DNA from 2 places in the Peribacillus sp. P4_D6 genome. Region 1 is predicted to be linked to the other one. Evidence: riboswitches for the same ligand, from Rfam matches in the RefSeq annotation. Region 1 holds a riboswitch; the other holds the start of a gene.
What was found. A riboswitch is a leader RNA that binds a small molecule or an ion and turns the genes downstream of it on or off. The one in region 1 is predicted to bind glycine.

Region 1 (3,531 bases):
GTTGTAGGTACCATTGGAGATATAGTTGAGTCGCTCTATATTCCGTAAAGATAATCACTTTGTCATCTATTTTCTTGATCAGTTCCAAAGCTTTTTCAGCCTTTGAGTTCTGGACCGTTTCATTCACTTTAGTAAATAAATCATCAAGCTTTGCCAAAAAATCAGGGGAAGGCTGATCGTATTTATCCCTCATATTCTTTAATGTATAAAAGACAGCCTCTCTGCTGCTGCATGCTTCCCTTTGGAGAGTGAGAGCCGAAAAGGCGCTTCCTTTTGATCCATCCGAAATTGGCTTGAATTTGGAAACAGCATCATACAATGCTTGTTCCGTTGGAGAAAATTCAATGGTGATGGTTTCCACATGCCGTTTTGTCCATTCAATGCCAGTATCGGCCCGCCGGTTTCGAATCATGACAGTATTGACCAGTTCCTTTAGGTGTTCATCTTCAGTTATGTTCCGGCCTTTCCCTTTATACTTTTCCGAAAAGAGCGAAGCATTTCCCAAGTGGCCCGGTTTCAATAACGAAACGAGGTGGAATATCTCCTCGACTTTATTTTGAATCGGAGTGGCTGTCAGGAGTAAACAAAATTTCTTTTTCAGATTTTGGACGAATTCATAGTTCTTCGTCTTATTATTTTTAAGTTTATGAGCTTCATCAATAATGATGAAGTCATATTCCTGAGTAAAGATGATATCTCGATGTGGAGCGCGTTTCGCTGTATCAATGGATGAAATGACCACATCACAGGAGTCCCAGACATAACTTTTTCTCTGAACGACTGCCGGAATATGAAACTTGGTATTCAATTCAAATGCCCATTGTGTGACAAGGGAAGCCGGAACAAGGATCAATACTTTTTTTACAAGGCCCCTAATCATATACTCTTTTAGGATCAAGCCTGCTTCAATTGTTTTTCCCAGCCCTACCTCATCAGCCAAAATGGCTTTTCCATTCATCTTTTCCACTACTTGCTTCGCCGCTTCCAATTGATGGGGAAGCGGGGTTAGCTGAGGAAGGTGCTTGGGCGCCTGTAAACCTTCAAAATCAGGGATGATAAGGTTTTCCTCCATTTGAACCGCCAACTTATAAAGCTCCCAATTTCCCCATGGACCGTCATTTTCCATCTTTTGCAGAAACTCGTCATTCCATTCAGAATTGAAGGATATATTGATTTTCATAGAAATAACTCCCTCTTAAATCATAATTTCCTTAATATAAGGTCAAAACCCGAACATTTCATATGTGAAGTAAGAAAAATATTTCTTTTTCAAAAAATATTGCAGAGATAAGTTTCTTAGGGTAGGATATAAGTATATTTAGAAAATTCCAATTTCCAAACGCTACAAAGAATGTTTGTACATCGATTTTGCAGTTCGCGTTTTCTTAGTATGGGCTATAGGCTCCTAATTTATCCAAGATTACTGAAGGAGATCAGTCAAACGGTTTCTGAAGTTTTAGGAGAATTGGCAGAGAATGCATTCCATTTATGCTCAAAGGTTTTACCGATGCTTGGGGCTTATTGGCTTCCTTTCAATGGTAGACCATTTATATGCGGGTGAAGATAAGGGGAGAGACTACGGATGTAGCGCCGAAGGAGCAAACTTAGCAGTGAATCTCTCAGGCAAAAGAACTCTTATTGGACGCAACTCTGGAGAGCGCCGCCCGTTATGGGACGGCCACCAAAGGGGAAAACCTATTACATAGGTAAACTTTCAGGTTTCAGGACAGAGAAAAAGCTCAAACGGGCTTTCTCTGTCCTTTTTTGTGCTTTTTTCACATCATGAATCAGCTTGTATCTGATGCGTAATGACAAGAAGCTTTTGATAATGAAGCCAATTAATTTTTAAAAAAATCTGAAGGGGGTCATTTTTTGACCAATTTAAAAAGAACACCACTATTTGAGGTTTATCGTGAATACGGAGGTAAAACGATTGATTTTGGCGGCTGGGAACTTCCTGTCCAATTTTCAGGTATAAAGGATGAACATGAAGCCGTACGGACAAAAGCGGGGTTATTTGATGTTTCCCATATGGGGGAAGTCGATGTTAAGGGGCCTGGGAGCCTTTCCTTTTTACAGAAGATGCTGACCAATGATATATCAAAGCTGCAACAGGGCGGGGCCCAATATACCGCCATGTGTTATGAAAACGGAGGCACGGTTGATGATCTTATCGTGTATAAAAGGGCTGAGGACGACTATCTGCTCGTGGTCAATGCAGCGAATACAGAAAAAGATTTCAATTGGCTGCAAGCTAATTTAACGGAAGATGCGCAAATTACGAATGTCTCAAGTGACTATACACAGCTGGCACTTCAAGGACCAGCTGCAGAGAAGATATTACAAAAACTATCGGGAAGTACTGACTTAAGTGAAATTGGATTTTTCAAGTTCAAGGATGATGTCATGATTAACGGTATCTCCACGCTGGTTTCCCGTACTGGATACACTGGTGAAGATGGTTTTGAAATATATAGCGACAGTAAAAATGGCCCTGCCCTTTGGAAGGCGATTATGGATGCCGGTAAGGAAGAGGGGGTTCAGCCGATTGGTTTAGGTGCTCGTGATACCCTGCGTTTTGAAGCAAAACTGCCGCTGTATGGGCAGGAGCTTTCAGCTGACATCACCCCGATAGAAGCCGGGATTGGTTTTGCAGTAAAAGTGGATAAGGAAGTTGATTTTTTCGGGAAAGCCGTTCTTGCTGAGCAAAAGGAGAAAGGYGCTCCCCGCAAGCTTGTGGGAATTGAAATGATTGACCGTGGCATTCCACGTCATGGGTATAAGGTCTACAGCGGTGATGAAGTCATTGGCGAGGTCACGACTGGTACCCAATCGCCAACATTGAAGAAAAACGTTGGATTGGTACTTATCGATAAGGAATTTTCGGTGCTGGATGCGGAAGTCGAAGTGGAAATCCGTTCCAAACGTTTGAAAGCCGTTATAATACAAACACCTTTTTATAAAAAACCACGTAAATAGAGGGGAATGGTCATTAGATGAAACATCGTTATTTACCCATGACAGAGCAAGATAAACAAGAAATGCTGGAAGAGATAGGGGTATCCGCTGCTGAAGAACTTTTCAATGATATCCCTGAAAGCGTTCGTTTTCAAGGAGAATACGATATCAAGCCTGCTAAATCGGAACCTGCATTAATGAAAGAATTATCAAGGCTTGCTGCAAAGAATGCGGACCTTAAAAATTATGCTTCCTTCCTTGGTGCGGGTGTCTATGACCATTACGCGCCGGTCATCGTCGATCATGTTCTTTCCCGTTCTGAGTTTTATACGGCGTATACACCGTATCAGCCTGAAATTTCACAGGGCGAGCTTCAAGCAATCTTTGAATATCAAACGATGATATGTGAATTGACGGGCATGGATGTGGCTAACTCCTCCATGTATGACGGCGGGACGGCGCTGGCTGAAGCAGCGATGCTTGCTTCTGGACAGACAAGGCGGAAGAAGATTCTCATTTCAGGAACCGTTCATCCTGAATCAAGAGAAGTTGTGAAGACATATGCGAAAGGGC
Region 2 (3,531 bases), on a different contig from region 1:
TCGGAGCTTGGCCATTCAATGCCAGTGTGTAAAGCATACGACCTGCACTGAAAATCCCACTGTTGCATCCAGACATTGCCGCAGTGATTACCACAAAATTAATGATGCCTGCCGCTGCAGTGATACCTATTTTGGCAAAGGTCGAAACAAACGGACTGCCTAAGTCACCCAGTTGATCCCAAGGGAATACTGTCACGATGACGAAAATGGCACCAATATAGAAAATTAAAATGCGCCATATAATTGATTGGATCGCTTTTGTTACGGTCTTCGTTGGGTTTTTCGCTTCCCCGGCTGTGATGCCGATAAGCTCAACGCCTTGATAGGAAGCCACGACAAGTGAAAGAGCAAAGAAGAATCCTGTCCATCCTCCCGTAAAGAAGCCGCCATTTGCCCATAGATTCGATAATCCAAGCGCATCCCCGCCATTGCCTATTCCAAAGAAGATAAGGCCCAGGCCGGCAACGATCATCAATATAATCGTTATGATTTTTATAAGTGCAAACCAGAATTCAAATTCCCCGAATGATTTAACGGAAATGAGGTTGGCCGCCCCCAAGATGATCATGGCCACTACACCTGGTATCCATGCCGGTAACTCCGGGAACCAATATTGCATATACAGCCCAACCGCAATGATTTCGGACATTCCGACGATTACCCATTGAAACCAATTGCTCCAAGCAGTCATATAACCTGCCAAAGGATGTATATAACTGCTCGCAAAGGTTGCAAAAGAACCTGTAGTCGGTTCTAAATAAAGCATCTCACCCATGGAACGCATGATGAAAAATATAAAAATACCTGCAATGGCATAAGCAAGCATTACAGAGGGCCCGGTCCATTTGATCGTGCTCGCAGATCCCATGAATAACCCGACTCCGATGGTTCCGCCCAAAGCTATCATTTGAATGTGACGTGCTTCCAGCCCTCTCTTTAATTCCTTGTTCGACATGATTAACTCCTCCAGATGCAATATCGGTAATGCTTTTCTATCCTTACCACGAACTTATTAATTATTGCAGTTAGAAATGCTCTATCGAAAAAATATCAATAACACTTCATTTATGTTTTCTTATCTTATAATAGTAAATATTCTGTAAAAATACAATTGTATTTTTGAAATAAACAGTTACCAATAATATCTTGCTGATTTTTCTAATCTAAAAATATCATTTTAAAAAAATGATGTTCAGTATTTTATTATAGTGATCGTTCATAATGAGTAGAAAACAATCACTTCTGCTTAGACCTTAAGTTAAATGCGGACCACTATTAAACTACAGATAATGCCTGATTCACTTCAAAAAATTTGTTGACCTACCGAAAAATAGATGATAGAATTCCAATATTATTTTATAAGCATAATGAAATGATCAAGCAGTGGAAAATCATCACTGACTGACATTTCTTCACAACCGCATACAAGCAAGCGATGAATGCTATGGATGACACTATAGCAGGAGCAGCTTCTGGAGAGACTGTACAAGATGCAGCGCCGAAGGATTCACAATCTCAGGCAAAAGGACAGAAGAGTAACGAATGATATATTGTTATTCTGAGCCCTTTAAGAGATTGGTATTATCCAATCTCTTTTTTTATTGTCCATTTTGTGATTGGACTAAAACAACAAATGGGAAAGGCAAACTGGACGACAATCACGTCCCTCTCTCCAAGACCATGCAGGTAACATTCACTACCAAGACTATAAAAACGGGGGCGTACGAATTGGCTAAACAAGAATTAAAAAGAGATTTAAAAAATCGACATGTACAACTGATTGCAATAGGAGGAACCATTGGCACCGGTTTATTTTTAGGTTCCGGAAAAGCCATACAATTAGCAGGTCCTTCCATATTATTCTCTTATATGATAATAGGGATTGCCTTGTTTTTTGTGATGAGGGCCCTGGGGGAATTGCTTTTATCCAATGCAGGGTACACATCATTCACTGAATTCGCAACTGAATATGTCGGTCCATGGGCCGGCTTCGTGACCGGTTGGACATATTGGTTTTGTTGGATCATGACCGCAATGGCCGATATCATAGCTGTCGGTGTTTATATGCAATATTGGTTTGATGTCCCTCAATGGATTCCGGCTCTGCTTTGTCTGGTCATTCTGTTAGGATTGAACCTATTGACCGTTAAGATCTTTGGCGAATTGGAATTCTGGTTTGCCATCATTAAAGTAATCACGATCATCGCCTTGATCATCGTAGGAATTTTCCTTCTGATCCTCGGCTTCAATACCAATACCGGAACGGTTTCCCTAACGAACCTTTGGAATCATGGCGGCATGTTCCCCAATGGCATTTCCGGATTCCTGTTATCTTTACAGTTGGTCGTCTTCTCATTTGTCGGTGTCGAATTGGTCGGGGTTTCTGCAGCAGAAACGGCGAACCCGCGAAAGAACATTCCATCTGCCATCAATAAAATCCCTGTCCGGATTTTGCTTTTCTACGTTGGTGCACTATTCGTCATTCTCTGCGTCAACCCATGGACACAACTGGATGCCACAAGCAGTCCATTTGTAGAGGTCTTTGCGTTAATCGGCATTCCAGTCGCTGCAGGGATCATCAACTTCGTCGTTTTGACATCCGCTGCTTCTGCATGCAACAGCGGTTTATTTTCAACGAGCCGAATACTTTATACGTTAAGCAGGAATGGTGAAGCCCCAGCTAAGCTGGAAAAATTAAATAAACAGGCTGTTCCGGGCAATGCCTTATTCACATCCACAATCGTTGTATCAATAGGGGCATTATTAAGCAAGCTGATACCAGAACAGGCATTTACTGTCGTGACTACCATCAGTGCCATCTGTTTCATATGGGTATGGAGCATTATCTTGATCTCCCATATCAAATATTCGAAAACAAGGCCTGACCTAAGAGCCGAATCGACTTTCAAGGCTCCTTTTACACCTTTTGTCAATTACGTCATTTTAGGCTTATTCCTGTTCATCCTTATTGTTATGCTATTCGCTGAAGCTACACGGCTATCACTGCTCTTGACCCCAATCTGGTTCATCCTCTTGGTGATACTATATAATTATCGAAAAAAAAGATAGCTAAAGGAAATAAAGCCTTGAACGCAATATGAATTCAAGGCTTTATCTGCATATGAACATATTAGGCCTTCGGCTTTCTGCACACTTTTGCTAAAATATATCAGGCAACTGCATTAAATTTTATATCAAAATAGTGTAAGCTAATATATATTATCGGACCTTTCCCGTCATGTATGAATTTTCCATCCGGTTTGGTTCACCCATCCATCAGTGGCATTGAAGAATAAACCCCCATTGGTGGGCGTTTCACTTTATTTAAAACGGAGGGGGTTGTTTAATGAAGATTATATATATTCTTACACTAGTTCCTTTTATAGGCATACTGGGATTTCTACCTTTTGTTAATAAAATAGAACCATATGTATTAGGGATGCCTTTCAATATGTTCTGGATGGCTATGTGGGTGGTCCTTACCTCTGCCATACTCGGCATCATGTATAAGCTGGATCCCAGGAATCGGGA

Region 2: linked by a shared signal. The riboswitch ahead of AC1DVB_RS04445 (amino acid permease) and the one ahead of gcvT (glycine cleavage system aminomethyltransferase GcvT) in region 1 are both predicted to bind glycine.

Annotation. Positions count from the first base shown of each region.
Region 1 covers NZ_JBFUIQ010000053.1:11,066-14,596, reverse strand. The annotation lists gene AC1DVB_RS15950 (DEAD/DEAH box helicase) at 1-1,180, opposite strand, end outside; glycine riboswitch at 1,558-1,645, shown strand; glycine riboswitch at 1,649-1,732, shown strand; gene gcvT (glycine cleavage system aminomethyltransferase GcvT) at 1,873-2,979, shown strand; gene gcvPA (aminomethyl-transferring glycine dehydrogenase subunit GcvPA) at 2,997-3,531, shown strand, end outside.
Region 2 covers NZ_JBFUIQ010000007.1:201-3,731, forward strand. The annotation lists partial or broken gene AC1DVB_RS04440 (amino acid permease) at 1-955, opposite strand, end outside; glycine riboswitch at 1,463-1,541, shown strand; gene AC1DVB_RS04445 (amino acid permease) at 1,729-3,069, shown strand; gene AC1DVB_RS04450 (DUF3311 domain-containing protein) at 3,347-3,531, shown strand, end outside.